2 regions of the Microbacterium sp. zg-Y818 genome follow, and region 2 is predicted to be linked to the other one. Evidence: predicted binding sites of a transcription regulator. Region 2 holds the regulator's gene; the other holds the start of a gene.
The links. The regulator LexA, encoded in region 2, represses DNA repair genes until DNA is damaged. The targets are predictions, from matches to a motif close to TCGAACANNTGTTCGA.

Region 1 (7,778 bases), 1.3 Mb from region 2:
TCGCGGGGCCGCGGCACCACCGGGCGGTCGCCCCACGGCACCAGCACCTGCCGTTCGCTCAGCCACCGGCCCCCGCCGACGACGGGGGTCACCACCCCGCGATGCCCGAGCATCGCCTGCACCCGCGACAAGGCATGGTGCACGCGCTCGTCCGGACCGCCGCCGAAGAGGGAGCGCACGTGGTGGGAGGCGGCATCCACCGTCTCGGGGGCGATGCGCACCCGCGTGACGGCGCTGCGCAGCCCCGCCTCGCCCAGCTGCCAGCGCACCCGGTCGACCACCTCGCCGGCGGTGAACGCGCCGGGATGCAGCCACACCCGCTCGCTGTTCTCGGCCCGGTCGCCGGTGATCTGCACCCGCAGCTCGGTGCACACGAGGTCGAGGGCGCCGAGCGCGCCGATGAACTCCTCCGCGGCGACGCGCATGGCGAAGGCCACCTGGTCGGCGATCTCGAGCGGCGGCTCGAACGCCACCTCGCGGTCGAGGTCCGGCGGGGGCGTGCGCGGCTGCACGGGACGGGAGTCGCGCCCCGCTGCGAGGGAGTGCAGGCGGATGCCGCGCTCCCCCAGCCGCTCGCCGACGCGCTCGGCGGGGAGGGCCGCGAACTGCCCGAGGCTCTGCACACCGAGCCGCCCCAGCAGGTCGACGACGTCGGGCTCGTCGAGCACCGTGATCGGGAGCGGAGCGAGGAAGGCGGCGGACTCCCCCGCCGCCACGATGCGCACCGGCGCCTCGGCGAGGGTGCGGCGGGCGGCCTGCTCGGCGGTGAAGGGGCCGTCGGCGATGGCGATGCGGGCATCGGTGTCGCCCATCGCGTCGCGCAGGGTGTGGGCGGCGCGCTCTTCGCCGCCGTAATAGCGAGCCGGCCCCCGGGCGCGCAGCGCGCACAATCCCGCCCGCATGAGCTGCACCCCGGGGGCGAGCTCCTCGATGCGGGCGATGAGCGGGGCGAACACCCGCTGGTCGCGGGTGGGGTCAGCGTCGGCGACCGTCAGCTGCGGGCAACGGGCCTGCGCGTCACGGCGGCGCTGGCCACGGCGCACCCCCTCGGCGCGGGCGGCGGCGGAACAGGCGACCACCGCCCCCTTGTCGAGCACGGCGACGGGCGCGGCGGCATCCACCCCCGCCTCGCGGGCGAGGGCGACGACGGGCCAGTCCGGCAGCCACAGCACGAGGGTGCGGGGCACGGGGGCATCGGGTGCGGTGCTCATCCCGCCGCCCGGATCGGAAGCGGCATCGGTGCCGAGCGCGGCACCGGAGTGGATGCCGCGGCAACCTGCCCCGACGACGCCGGCAGCTGCACGCGCGCGCGGCGCGGCACCGGGGTGCGGCGGCTGCTGACGGTGACGGTGAGTTCGCGGGCGGCGAGGTAGCCGTAGCCGTCGCCGACCCCCGACCACACCGGGTCGCTGACGTCGATCATCGCCTCGGTCTGCGGCCAGGTGCCCTGCACCAGCAGCACCGCGCCGCGCTCCCGCAGGCGGGCGGCCAGCCGCGAGATGTCGGCATCCCGAGCGCGCGAAGGCGGGCGTACCGCCACCACCGGCAGCACCTCGGCGACGGCGGACGTGACCGCCAGCCACCGGGTGCCGGGCTCGGGGATCAGCACCAGCTTGTCGAGGGCGACCCCCACCCGCTCGGCCGCTTCGGCGCCGAACTCCGGCATGCCGACCACCCCGCACCAGGAGCCGGTCTGCGAGGGCGGTGCCAGCAGCGCCGACAGCAGCGTGAGCGAGGGTCCGAGCGAATATGCCGACCCCGGCCGCAGCCCCCGCCCCGGGAGCAGGCCCGCGAGGGCCGGGTCGGCCGGCAGCACGGGGGCATCCATCCGCCGCCCTTGCACGCGCTCGAGCTGGGCGCGCAGACGCTGCACGTCTTCTGCCGCAGCTTGGTTCCGCACGATCGACCTCACCAACACAGACTAGAACGGATGTTCTAGATCATCAACGTCAGGGTCGAAGATACGCTCGGGTTCCGACATCGCTTCGCGGGCCGCCCCGCGCACGAGAAACCACTTTTCGGATGAGAAACACCGCAGTGCGTGGTTTCTCATCCGAAAACTGGTTTCTCACCCGGGGGCGCCGGGGAACGGAGGGCGCGCCGGCGAGCGGATGCCGTAACAGGAGCGGATGCCGCAACGCCCCAGCCGACCCCGCAACCCCTGCGCTACGCGGCCAGCGCCAGGTACGGCTCCCACCGCGGATCGGCACGCTCGGTGCCGCGCACGGTCCACTGTGCGCCGCGCGGGGCGCGGGGCACGAGGCGCAGCTCCCACCCGATCTCCTGCGGAGTGCGGTCGCCCTTGGTGTTGTTGCAGCGCACGCACGCGGCCACGAGGTTCTCCCACGAGTCGGCACCCCCGCGCGAGCGCGGCAGCACGTGGTCGATGGTCGTCGCGGTCTTGCCGCAGTATCCGCAGCGGTGCGCGTCGCGGCGCAGCACGCCGCGGCGGGTCACCGGCACCGCGCGGGCCCCCGGTACCCGCACGTAGCGGGTCAACAGGATGACGGCGGGGCGGTCATACGCCCCGCTCGCGGCCCAGACCGGGTCACCCTCGACGCGTTCGACGATGGTGGCCTTGTCGTTCATCACGAGCACCAGTGCCCGCTTGAAGGAGACCACGGCGAGCGGCTCGTAGCCGGCGTTCAGCACCAGTGTGCGCACAATCGATGTCCTCTCGAATGGCCGGGACGGATTCTCGGATATTCGACTCACGTGACGATCGATCGGCGGCGGGCACGAAAAAGGGCATGAAAAAAGGCGCTGTCTTCACAGACAGCGCCTGGGGCGCGGCGGCAGAGCCGCAGCATCCGCTCTCATGATGCCGAAGGGCGAACAGCCCGAGCACATCCGTGGTTCGGATGCGTCGTGTGCCGCCCATCGGCTTCCCTCCGCCTTCTCTCAGCGTCGGGATCAGGCTAACCCACCCACACCCCACCGGCGCCGGAGCGCGGATTCGAACGGTGTGCGCGTGTCGTCAGCCGGCGTTGGACTGCAGCCACGCCAGCGGGTCGATGTACGAGCCGTTGACCTGCACCTCGAAGTGCAGGTGCGGGGCCGTCGCGTACCCGGTCTGGCCGACCTGTCCGATCAGCTGTCCGGCCTCCACGGTCTGGCCGGCCGAGACGACGCGGGTGCCGTAAGACATGTGGGCGTAGGTGGTGCTGACCTTCTGGCCGCCGACGACCGAGTCGATCATCACGACGGCGCCGTAGCTGCCGCCGCCGTCAGTCGAGGTGCGGACGACACCGGATGCCGCGGCGAAGATCGGCGTGCCGGTCCCCGTCATCATGTCGAATCCCTTGTGCCCGGCGTATCCGCCGAAGAGGTTGTAGCTCTGGTAGTTGAACGAGGCGACCGGCCAACGCACTTCACCCGATCCCGCTGCCGTCATCGACAGGTCGACGGACGCGACCGATCCGGTGCGGCGGGCGGTGGTGGCGGCAGCCGCGGTCGCGGCGGCGCGGGCGGCGGCGGCCTCGGCAGCGGCCTCTTCGGCCTTCTTCTTCTCGATCTCCTCGGGCGTCGTCGCCGAGTAGCTGTAGCGATCGAGGGCCTCGGGCGTCGCCTCGGAGGCGACGACGAGGGACTGCGCGTTGTCGGCGGCCGCCTGGTGCAGCGTCACCGCTTCGGCCTGGTCGACCGGGCGCGTGGTCGCGGCGTAGGCGGGCAGCGCGACAGTGGCGATGAGTCCGACGACCATGGCGACGATCGCAAAGCTGCGAGCGGGCTTCGCCTTCTCGCGACGGGCGAGCGGCGAGGCGGGCACCGTCGCCGCAGAACGGCGGCGAACCAGCCGCGAAGCTGTCAGCGTGGAACCGAGGCGCGTCCGGCGCGTCGCCCCCGTGGGAGCGATCTCAGCGTCATCACGAGACAGATCAAGGTTTTCGGTCAAATCACCCTCCGGCGCCTCGGCGCCGGGTGGACGCTGGCTCGTCGGCAATCGGTGTCGGGGCACAGATTTGCGGGGTTTCCCTCGGGGACGACGAGCCGCAGAGGCGATCCCCGTGGTATCCGTTGGCGTGCTTCTCGCCGTTGGACTCTTCCGACGCTACCTCAAGATAACGAACATGTCACGCTCTGGTGCACAGCTGCCCGAACCTACCTGCTGGGGAGGCGTCGCCGTGCCGCTCAACTGCGGTCGTCGACGAGGAAGATGTGCGAGGCCACCTCGACCGGAAGCTCGAGCGCCTCGTCGTTGCCGTCCATCTGCACGAGCACGTATCCCTCGTTGAACCGGAAGTCCCCCACTCCCCCCGGAACGACCCCGGCCAGCCGCAGCTGCATGAGCAGCTCGGGGTCGACCTGCGCCGGTTCGGCCAGGCGCCGCACGGTGCCGCGAATGGGCGCGTCGACGGCGTTGAGGCGTCGAACGAGTCCCACCACGCCCTTGTCGAAGGTCGTTGCCGGCACGTCGCCCAGCTGGTCGAGACCGGGGATCGGGTTGCCGTACGGCGACTCGGTGGGGTGGCCGAGCAGCTCGATGAGGCGGCGCTCCACCTGCTCGCTCATCACGTGCTCCCAGCGGCAGGCCTCTTCGTGCACGTACGCCCAGTCGAGGCCAATGACGTCGCTGAGCAGCCTCTCCGCAAGCCGGTGCTTGCGCATGACGTCGACGGCCTTCTGCCGGCCGGCATCCGTCAGCTCCAGCCGCCGGTCCTCCGAGACGACGACGAGACCGTCGCGCTCCATGCGTCCGACGGTCTGCGACACGGTGGGGCCGGAGTGCCCGAGCCGCTCCGAAATGCGTGCGCGCAGGGGGATGATGTCCTCCTCCTCCAGCTCCAGGATGGTGCGGAGGTACATCTCGGTCGTGTCGATCAGATCGGTCATCAAAGCCTCGATGTCAGGAGCGGTGCCAGCCCTTCCAGCCTATCGCGTGGCCGTCATACGACTCCGGAGCGGCCGGGAAGCCGCCGGGCACGGCCCTAGAATCGGCACATGGCCCACGTGACGCTGCCCCGAGAGATCCTGCCCGTCGACGGTCGCTTCGGATGCGGCCCCTCGAAGGTGCGCGCCGACCAGATCGCAGCGCTCGTCGGCCCAGGGCTGGCGCTTCTCGGAACCTCCCACCGGCAGGCACCGGTGAAGAGCCTCGTCGGCAGTGTGCGCGCCAACCTCGGTGAGGTGTTCCGCCTGCCCGACGGCTACGAGGTCATCATGGGCAACGGCGGCTCGACCGCCTTCTGGGATGCCGCCGCCTTCGGCCTCATCGAGAACCGCAGCCAGAACCTCGTCTTCGGCGAGTTCGGCGGCAAGTTCGCCGCCGCGGCCACCACCCCGTGGCTGCAGGCGCCCGACGTGCGCAAGGCCGCGCCCGGCACCCGGGCCGTCGCCGAGCCGCTCGAGGGCGTCGACGTCTACGCCTGGCCACACAACGAGACCTCCACCGGCGTCATGGCGCCCGTGCAGCGCGTGCGCGGCGATGACGGCGCGCTCACCGTCATCGACGCCACCAGCGCCGCCGGCGGCATCGACTGCTCGGTCAGCCAGGCCGACGTCTACTACTTCGCGCCGCAGAAGAACCTCGGATCCGACGGCGGCCTGTGGTTCGCGTTCGTCTCGCCCGCCGCGATCGAGCGGATCGAGCGCATCGCGGCATCCGGTCGGTACATCCCCGAGTTCCTGAGCCTGAAGAACGCGCTGGACAACTCGCGCCTGAACCAGACGCTCAACACCCCCGCGCTGACGACGCTGTACCTGCTCGACAACCAGCTGGACTGGATCATCGGCAATGGCGGACTGCAGTGGGCCGACGCGCGCACGCGCGAGTCGTCGACGGTGCTCTACGAATGGGCCGAGGCGACGTCATACACGACGCCCTTCGTGGCCGACCCGGCCGACCGCTCGCAGGTCGTCGTCACGATCGACTTCGACGACTCGGTGGATGCCGCAGAGGTCGCCAAGGTCCTGCGCGCCAACGGCATCGTCGACACCGAGCCCTACCGCAAGCTCGGCCGCAACCAGCTGCGCGTGGCGACGTTCGTCTCGATCGAGCCCGCCGACGTGCGTCAGCTCACCCGCTGCATCGAGATGGTCGTCGACAACCTCTGAACCGAGGGAACGCCGTCGAGCACGCGCCGGACCTCGGGCGCGTGCTCGCCGGAGCTAGGGCTTCAGCTGACGCCGTCGTCCTCGTCGTCGTCCGAGTCCTCGTCGTCCGAGTCGTCGTCGTCCTCGTCGTCCGAGTCCTCGTCGTCGTCGTCCTCGTCTTCGTCGTCCTCGTCGTCTTCGTCGACAACCACGCTCTCGTCGAGCTCGTCGATGTCCACCCCGTCGAGGTCGCCGCCGTGCAGAATCGCCGAGCCGTCCTCGTCGAAGTCCGCGGCATCCAGGTCGTCGAGGTCGTCGACGTCGTCGTCCTCATCGGCGTCGCGTTCGTCGGCATCCGCGTCGGGCAGCTCGCCCGCTTCGAGGGCCGCCGCGGCCGCAGCCGCCTGCGCGGCCTGGTAGTCGGCCAGGCGCACCGCCCACGGCACCCACTCGGGGGCCAGCAGCGCACCGTCGCCGGGAAGCAGCTCCACCTCGAGCACGGTCGGATCCGAGCCTTCGACCACGGCGATGCTCACGGTCCAGAACCAGCCGGGGTATCCCGGCATGCGGTTGTTGAAGCGCAGCGAGACGACTCCGCCGTCTTCGACCGTGTAGCCGGCGGCGTCGCCGATCGTGGCGTCCGGCGTCACTTCGCGCAGGGCCGCGCGGGCGAGGTCGTGCGCGTGGAGCAGCCGCTCGTCGGCAGGCTCAGGCTTCGAAGTCATCGGCTACCTTGCGCAGCACGGCCGCGACCTTCTTGGCGTGCGAGCCATTGGGGTAACGCCCCCGGCGCAGATCGCCGCCGATGTCGTCGAGCAGCTTCACGAGGTCTTCGACGATGATCGCCATGTCGTCGGCGGGCTTGCGGGAGCGCTTGGCGAGACTGACGGGAGCCTCGAGCACGCGAACCGACAGCGCCTGCAGACCGCGTTTGCCGTCGGCGACGCCGAACTCCAAGCGGGTGCCCGGCTTGAGGCCGGTCGTGCCGGCGGGGAGGGCGGAGGCGTGCAGGAAGACGTCCTGGCCGTCATCGGCGGAGATGAAGCCGAACCCCTTCTCGTCGTCGTAGAACCTGACCTTGCCGGTGGGCATGCGAACTCCACTGAATCGTGCCCGTGACGGGCAGGACGAAATGCGGCCAAATCGGCCCCAAACAAAGCCTACCGGTACCGACCACGCAGTAGTCTGGTGCCGATGAGCACACCCACTTCACGCGGAGAGGTGCCGGTCCGCAGGATCGACCGGATCTTGGCGTACATGTCCTTCGGTCTGCTGCTGCTGTCGATCGTGTCGTTCTTGGCGATCATGATCGGCTCCGCCACCGGTGCCGACATGCGCGAAGGCTTGTGGCCCACGGTGGGCGCGCTGGTCTGGTTCGCCCCGCCCGTGGCGTTCGTCCTGCTGATCGCTTTGCTGATCATGAGCTTCGCACGAAGGGCTCGTGCCAACAGGGAAGGCTGACGTGGCGCATTCGGCGGACTCCCGTGTTCTGGCGAGCTGGCTCGCCGGGCAGGACGATGCCGCGCTCACCGCGCTGCTGACCGAACGCGGCATCTCGCCGTCGGCGACGTGGGCGGACTTCTTCGACGCGGCCGAGGGTGTGCAGGATGCCGCGCCTCTCGCGCGTGCCCTCGCTGCGCTCCCCCGGCCCCTCGCCGAGGCGCTCGTCGCCGCGCAGGGCGGCACCGTGGCCGAACCGGCACGGTCGGCACTGATCTCCCGCGCCCTGGCCGCCCCCGACGGCA
Region 2 (7,778 bases):
TGCACCCTGACTACTCCGTGCGAGACGGAGCGGAGTGCGTGGACCCGGTAGCCTGGAGCGGCAAGCGCGGGTGGGATGTGATCCTCTTTCCATCCGGGAGCAGAAACCCCCGGTGCCCGCGAAAGTCTAGCAGAAAGTGCGATGTGAACACTATTCCCGATGGCCAGGACGATCTGACGGCGCACGGAAGTGCCCCGGATGCCGAGACTCAGGCCCGCTGGGAGGAGCAGGACCGCGCCGCAAGCGCCGCGACGCGCGACATCGCCGACGTGCCGGCGGTCGAGGTCATCACGACGGCCGCGGTGCATCTGATGAGCGCCGCCGCCGTGAAGGTCGGGCTCGCCGACGACCCCGACACGCAGATGGACCTCGATGAGGCGCGCAAGCTCATCAACGCGCTGGCCGGCCTGATCACCGCCGGTGCCCCCGAGATCAGCGACATGCACGCCCGCTCGCTGCGCGACGGCCTGCGCTCCCTGCAGCTGGCATTCCGCGAGGCGTCCGTGGTCCCCGACCCGATCGGCAAGGGCCCCGGCGAGAAGCTGACCGGCCCCGTCACCTGACCTGTCGCGAGTGAGTATTCGTGGTCGCGAGTGAGTACTCGCGGTGAATACTCACTCGCAGCGGTGAATACTCACTCGGCGGCGTGAATACTCACTCGGCGGCGCGGAGGAGCTTCACGGTCAGCGAGTCCACCAGCACCGCGACCCTGTCATCGGCGGCCCAGCGCGCGGCGAGGCGCTGCAGCACGGCATCGAGCTCTGACTGCTCGAGGCCCGCGATCAGCTGCAGCCGCACGACGAGCTCCGGTCCCCGCAGGCGCGCATCGGGATCCCCCGGAGCCACCGACAGGTCGAGCACCGCCAGCTCCCCGCCGATGCTCTCCTGCAGGCCGCGGTACACCTCGGGCGACGCGAAACTCGGCTCCCACGGACGCCCCTGGCCGATGGCCCAGACGGCAGGGCGGCGCAGCACGAACTCCGTCTCCGACGTCGGGTCGATGACGATGAGGTCGGTGTCGTCGTTCGCCGCGGCCAGCGCCGTGCGCACACCGTCGGCGGGAACGGGCCGCGCCGTGGCATCCCACCGCTGCATCGCCGTGACCGAGGTGAACACCGGCAGCACGCGACGCCCGTCGGGCGCTGCGACCGTCACGATCGACAGCTCCTGCGTCTTGTCGACCGTGAGGCCCGTCGGCCCCACCCCCTCGTCGCCCTTCTCGGCGACGAGCGGGATCAGCAGGCGTGCGCTGCGGTAGGCGTCGACGACCGCGGCCTGATCGCCCTCTCCCGCGCGGAACGCCGTCAGCGCCGCCAGCAGCGCCGGATCGGCCGAGCCGTCGTCACCGGCGTGGGGGTTGGCCTGGAAGGCGCGCCCCTCCCACGGCACGCCGGCTGAATCGCCGGAGTTGCCGCAGTGGTCGTCAGGCGCCGGCGACATCCAGCGCCTCAGCGAGCGTGAAGGCCCCGGCATAGAGCGCCTTGCCCACGATGGCACCCTCGATGCCGAGCGGCACGAGCTCACGCAGCGCAGCGATGTCATCGAGGCTCGAGATGCCGCCGGATGCCACGACCGGCTTCGGGGTGCGCGTGGCCACTTCGCGGAGGAGTTCGAGGTTCGGACCCTTCAGGGTGCCGTCCTTGGTGACGTCGGTCAGCACGTACCGCGTGCAGCCGGCCTGCTCGAGGCGGTCGAGCACCTCCCAGAGGTCGCCGCCCTCACGCGTCCAGCCGCGCGCCGCGAGCGTTGTGCCGCGCACGTCGAGCCCCACCGCGATCGCGTCGCCGTAGCGCGAGATGACGTCGGCCGCCCACTCGGGGTTCTCGAGCGCCGCCGTGCCGAGGTTGATGCGGGAGGCCCCGCTCTCGAGCGCCGCCTCCAGCGACCGGTCGTCGCGGATGCCACCGGACAGCTCGACCTGCACGCCCTTGACATTGCGGACCTGCTTGATCACCTTGCGCAGGACCGCGGTGTTGTTTCCCCGGCCGAACGCGGCGTCGAGGTCGACGAGGTGAATCCACTGCGCACCCTGGCGGGCCCAGGCCATCGCAGCGTCGACGGGGTCGCCGTAGGTCGTCTCGGATCCCGCCTCGCCCTGCGTCAGACGCACGGCCTTGCCGGATGCCACATCGACGGCAGGGAGGAGGATCAGCTCAGGGGTGGACGCGAAATCGTTCATGGCTCCAGGGTGCGGGCTCGGGGGCGCGGCGAAAGCCGCGACAGCACGGGTGGTCAGACAGTAGTGCGGCGCAGCGCGCCGATCCAATTGGACAGCAGGCGGATGCCGGCTTCGCCCGACTTCTCGGGGTGGAATTGGGTCGCCGACAGCGGTCCGTTCTCGACGGCGGCGAGGAAAGGGGCGCCGTGCCGGCTCCAGGTGACGGCGGGCGCCGGGAACGGCGGGATGACGTCGAGCGTCCAGGACTGGGCGGCATAGGAGTGCACGAAGTAGAAGCGCTCCTGTTCGATGCCGCGGAAGAGCACCGAGCCTTCGCCGGGTTCGACGGTGTTCCAACCCATGTGCGGCAGCACGGGGGCGTCGAGCTCGGTGACGGCACCGGGCCACTCCCCCAGCCCCTCGGTGTCCTCGCCGCGCTCGACGCCGTGCTCGAACAGCACCTGCATGCCGACGCAGATGCCGAGGACCGGAAGCCCTCCCGCCAGGCGACGGTCGATGAGCTCGTCGGCGCGGCTGGCGCGCAGGGCGTCCATGACCGCGCGGAACGCTCCGACGCCTGGAACGACCAGCCCGTCGGCATCGCGGATCAGGCCGCGGTCGGCCGTCAGACGGGCGTCGGCACCGGCGGCGATAAGTGCCTTCACCGCGGAGTGCACGTTGCCCGACCCGTAGTCGAGCACCGCGACGAGCGGCCGGTCGGGGGCGTCGCTCACAGCGCGCCCTTCGTGCTGGGCACGCCCTGCACGAGCGGGTCGAGGGCCTTGGCCTGGCGGAACGCGCGCGCGAACGCCTTGTACTCCGCCTCGGCGATGTGGTGGGGGTCACGACCACCCAGCACGGTGACGTGCACGGTCATACCGGCGTGGAAGGCGATCGCCTCGAACGTGTGGCGCACCAGCGAGCCGGTGAAGTGGCCGCCGATGAGGTGGAACTCGTACCCGGCGGGCTCACCGGTGTGCACCAGGTAGGGGCGTCCGCTGATGTCGACGACCGCCTGCGCGAGCGCCTCGTCCAGCGGCACCAGGGCGTCGCCGTACCGCGAGATGCCGCTCTTGTCGCCGAGTGCCTCGCGGATCGCCTGACCGAGCACGATTGCAACGTCCTCGACGGTGTGGTGGGCGTCGATGTCGGTGTCGCCGGATGCACGCACGGTGAGATCGGTCAGCGAGTGCTTCGCGAAGGCGGTCAGCAGGTGGTCGAAGAACGGCACGCTCGTGTCGATGTGGCTGCGGCCGGTGCCGTCGAGATCGAGTTCGAGCTCGACGGTGGACTCGCTGGTCGCGCGGCGCACAGACGCGGTACGCGCCTCGGGACGGGTCATGGCGTCGAGTCTATCGAGGCCAGCGCGTCGAGGAACGCGGTGGTCTCGGCCTCGGTGCCCGCCGTCACCCGCAGGTGCCCCGGGATGCCGACATCGCGGATGAGCACCCCCCGGTCGTACAGCGCCTGCCAGGTCGCGGCGGGATCATCCACGCCCCCGAAGAGCACGAAGTTGGTCCACGATTCGTGGGGCTCGTACCCGAGCGCCTGCAGGGTGGCAGAGATGCGGTCGCGCTGCGCGACGATCTCGTCGACCATGCCGAGCATGACGGGCGCGTGTCGAAGGGCCGCCGTCGCCGCCGCCTGCGTGAGCGCGCTCAGGTGGTACGGCAGACGCACGAGCCGCAGGGCGTCGATCAGCGCCGGATCGGCGGCCAGGTAGCCCACCCGGGCGCCGGCGAAGGCGAAGGCCTTGCTCATGGTGCGTGAGACGACGAGGCGCTCCCTGCCCGGCAGCAACGTGATCGCCGACTGCTGATCGTGGGGCGCGAACTCCGCGTACGCCTCGTCGACGACGACGATCCCGTGGCTGGCCTCGTAGACCGCCTCGACGACGTCGAGCGGCAGCGGCGTGCCCGTCGGGTTGTTCGGCGCGCAGAGGAAGATGACGTCCGGCGATGCGTCGGCGACCTGGGACGCCGCGTCGGACGGGCTCAGGGTGAAGTCGTGCGCCCGGTGGCCGGCGATCCACGAGGCCCCCGTCCCTCGGGTGAGCAGCGGGTACATCGAGTACGTCGGGGCGAAAGAGAAGGCGGTGCGTCCCGGGCCTGCGAACGCCTGCAGCACGTGCTGCAGGACCTCGTTCGATCCGTTGGCCGCCCAGATCTGTTCAGGGCCGAGGCCGTGTCCGAGGTACTCGGCGAAACCCTCGCGCAGCGCCGTGAACTCGCGGTCGGGATAGCGGTTGATCTCGCGGAGCGCCCGGGCCACCGAGTCGAGGATGTCTCCGGCCACCTCGTCAGGGACGGGATGGGTGTTCTCATTGACGTTCAGGGCGACGGGCAGAGCCGCCTGGGGTGCGCCGTACGGGGTTTGGCCGCGCAGATCCGCGCGGAGGGGCAGGTCGTCAAGACTCACGATCACCCCTCCCATGCTAGAGCGCATGGCGCGATCAGCGGTCGGCGGAGTACTCCAGCGGGATCGACAGGCGCTGCCCGGCGGCGACGGCCGAGGTCTCGAGCGCGTTGAGGCGCACGATGGCGTCGATGACGTCGCGCGGATCGGCCTTCGGTGCCACCTCTTCGGCGATGCCCCAGAGGGACTCGCCGGTCGCGACCGTCACGGTCTCGAAGCTGCCGGCGGGTGCCGAGTCGGAGACCGTCGCCAGCGCTCCCCCTCCGCTGAGCACGGCGACCGTGACGGCGGCGACGGCGGGCAGCGCGGCGGTGCCGACGAGCACGCGTCGACCGCGAGAGGTGATCCGCAGCCGCGTGGCGGACGGCGTGGGTCCGGCGAGCTGGATGGTGGTCATGAGTCCTCCTGTGTCGCGATCTTCGCATCCGACTCTCGGCCGGGAGAGCCGGATGCGAAGTTCTCTTCCGAAGTTATCTTCGAAGTTATAGGCTGTCAAGCACGAAACTCGCTCGGAGATCGATCGCACGCGACACGCGCGCACCTCGACCTTTCGGCATCCGTCACCGGATACGGTTTCGATAGGAGCACCCCACCACGGACCTCCGACATTCGAAGACGCTGCCCCATGCGGCGAGACGGGAGAGGGCGATGACCGACGCGACACCGGCCGGCCGCGAGCGGGCTCAGGACAAGCCGCACACGCGCCGACGCAAGAGCCTGAGCGAGAAGCAGCTCGCGATCCTCGAGGTGATCCAGCGATCGATCGCGCGCCACGGCTACCCGCCGAGCATGCGGGAGATCGGCGACGCGGTCGGGCTGAAGTCGCTCTCGAGCGTCACCCACCAGCTCAACCAGCTCGAGCTCAGCGGGTACCTGCGCCGCGACGCCGGCAAGACCCGCGCCATGGAGGTGCTGATCGACCTGCCCGGCTCCGCCGGCGAGAACCCGGCCGACGCGGCACCGTCGGTGGGCGACGCCGCCCTCGTGCCGCTGGTCGGACGCATCGCCGCGGGGGTCCCCATCACCGCCGACCAGCAGGTCGAGGAGATCTTCCCGCTGCCGCGTCAGCTGGTCGGCAAGGGCGACCTGTTCATGCTCAAGGTGAGCGGCGAGTCGATGATCGACGCCGCCATCTGCGACGGCGACTGGGTGGTCGTCCGCTCCCAGGCGACCGCTGAGAACGGCGACATCGTCGCGGCGATGCTCGACGGCGAGGCGACCGTGAAGACATTCCGTCAGCGCGACGGTCACACGTGGCTGCTGCCGCGCAATAGCGCCTTCGAACCGATCCTGGGCGACGAAGCCGTCGTGCTGGGCAAGATCGTGGCGGTCCTGCGGGCGATCTGACGCAGAACGACAGGGAGGGGATGCCGCGACGACTGCGGCATCCCCTCCTGCGTCCCCCCGCCGCTCGCGTCACACGCGCGCGGCCACCTGATCGCGCACACTGCGCGTTGCCGCGACCAGATTCCGCAGCGACTGCACCGTCTCCTCGTAGCCGCGCGTCTTGAGCCCGCAATCCGGATTGACCCACACCTGTCCCACGGGCAGCTCGTCGACCGCTCGTCGCAGCAGCGCCGCGATCTCGTCCGTCGACGGCACGCGCGGAGAGTGGATGTCGTACACGCCAGGCCCGACGCCGCGGGCGAAGCCGGAGCGGCGGATGTCGGCGATGACCTCGCCGCGGCTGCGTGCGGCCTCGATCGAGGTGACATCGGCATCGAGCGCCGCGATCGCCTCGATGACGACCGCGAACTCCGAGTAGCAGAGGTGCGTATGCACCTGGGTGGTCGGAGCGGCGCCGGCGGTGGCCAGCCGGAACGACGCGACGGACCAGTCGAGGTACGCCGGCTGGTCGGCCGCCTTCAGCGGCAGCAGCTCCCGCAGCGCGGGCTCGTCGACCTGCACGATGCGCAGGCCCGCGGCCTCGAGGTCGGCGATCTCGTCGCGCAGCGCGAGCGCGACCTGGTCGGCGGTCTCGGCGAGCGGCTGGTCGTCGCGCACGAACGACCACGCGAGGATCGTCACCGGGCCCGTGAGCATGCCCTTGACGTGCTTCGCCGTGAGACTCTGCGCGTAGGCCGACCAGGCGACGGTGATCGGGGCCGGACGCGCGACGTCGCCCCAGAGGATCGACGGCCGGGTCGCGCGTGAGCCGTACGACTGCACCCACCCGTTGCGCGTCACGGCGAACCCGTCGAGGTTCTCGGCGAAGTACTGCACCATGTCGTTGCGCTCCGCCTCGCCGTGCACGAGCACGTCGAGCTCGAGCTGCTCCTGCAGTGCGATCACCTGCCGGTTCTCCTCGCGGAGGAACTCTCGGTACCGTTCGCCATCCAGACGCCCCGCAGCGTGCGCGGCGCGGGCGCGGCGGATCTCGGGCGTCTGCGGGAACGAGCCGATGGTCGTGGTCGGAAGCACGGGCAGTCCCAGCGCCGCGCGCTGTGCCTCTTCGCGGTCGCCGGCCGCCGCACGACGGTAGTCGCCGGGCGCGAGCCCGGCGGCGCGGGCGCGGACGGAGCCGTCGCGCACCCCCGGCGCCGCACGCCGGTCGTCCAGCGCGTGTGAAGCGGCGTGGAGCTCGTCCTCGATCGCCGCCCTGCCCCGCGAGAGGCCGCGCGCGAGCGTCACCACTTGACCGACCTTCTGATCGGCGAAGGCCAGCCACGACGCCAGGCGGGGATCGAGATCGGGCTCGTCCGAGACGTCGTGCGGCACGTGCTGGAGCGAGGTGGAAGTGGCGGCGGCCACTCCTGCGGCACCGAGGCTGCGCAGCGCAGCGAGACGCTCCCACGCGGCATCCAGATCGCCGCGCCAGACGTTCCGGCCGTCGATGACGCCGCCCACGAGGATCTTGCCCCCCAGCCCGTCGACGACGGGCGGCAGGGAGCCGCGGTGCAGGTCGACTGCGATGGCCTCGATGGGAGCGGCGGCCAGACCCGCCCACGCCGAAGGTGAGAGCTGCGCGTAGCCGGCGGCGACCAGGATGGCGGGACGGTCCGCTGCCGAACCCAGCACGGCGTAGGCGCGCGCAGCCGTCTCGGCCAGGCGCTCCGGCGCCGCCGGCAGGCTCTCGCTCACGAGTGCGGGTTCGTCGAGCTGCACCCACTCCGCTCCGGCGGCACGCAGGGTCGCGAGGAGATCCCGGTACACCGGCAGCAGGTCCTCGAGGCGGCTGAGCGGGTCGAAGCCCTCGGGCGCGGCA

Region 1: a site for LexA is predicted at 1,923-1,938, ahead of imuA' (DnaE2-dependent mutagenesis accessory factor ImuA'). Genes of this name have one in related genera too.

What each region holds. Positions count from the first base shown of each region.
Region 1 is NZ_CP126741.1:2,189,646-2,197,423, forward strand. It holds gene QNO21_RS10230 (DNA polymerase Y family protein) at 1-1,211, opposite strand, end outside; gene imuA' (DnaE2-dependent mutagenesis accessory factor ImuA') at 1,208-1,912, opposite strand; gene QNO21_RS10240 (HNH endonuclease) at 2,167-2,664, opposite strand; gene QNO21_RS10245 (M23 family metallopeptidase) at 2,978-3,769, opposite strand; gene QNO21_RS10250 (iron-dependent transcriptional repressor DtxR) at 4,132-4,833, opposite strand; gene serC (phosphoserine transaminase) at 4,942-6,054, shown strand; gene QNO21_RS10260 (DUF3027 domain-containing protein) at 6,117-6,758, opposite strand; gene QNO21_RS10265 (cold-shock protein) at 6,742-7,125, opposite strand; gene QNO21_RS10270 (multidrug ABC transporter ATPase) at 7,228-7,494, shown strand; gene QNO21_RS10275 (helicase-associated domain-containing protein) at 7,496-7,778, shown strand, end outside.
Region 2 is NZ_CP126741.1:936,274-944,051, reverse strand. It holds gene QNO21_RS04215 (DUF1844 domain-containing protein) at 144-563, shown strand; gene QNO21_RS04210 (SseB family protein) at 655-1,440, opposite strand; gene priA (bifunctional 1-(5-phosphoribosyl)-5-((5-phosphoribosylamino)methylideneamino)imidazole-4-carboxamide isomerase/phosphoribosylanthranilate isomerase PriA) at 1,424-2,179, opposite strand; gene hisH (imidazole glycerol phosphate synthase subunit HisH) at 2,233-2,892, opposite strand; gene hisB (imidazoleglycerol-phosphate dehydratase HisB) at 2,889-3,500, opposite strand; gene QNO21_RS04190 (histidinol-phosphate transaminase) at 3,497-4,591, opposite strand; gene QNO21_RS04185 (LysM peptidoglycan-binding domain-containing protein) at 4,611-4,970, opposite strand; gene lexA (transcriptional repressor LexA) at 5,222-5,920, shown strand; gene metE (5-methyltetrahydropteroyltriglutamate--homocysteine S-methyltransferase) at 5,990-7,778, opposite strand, start outside.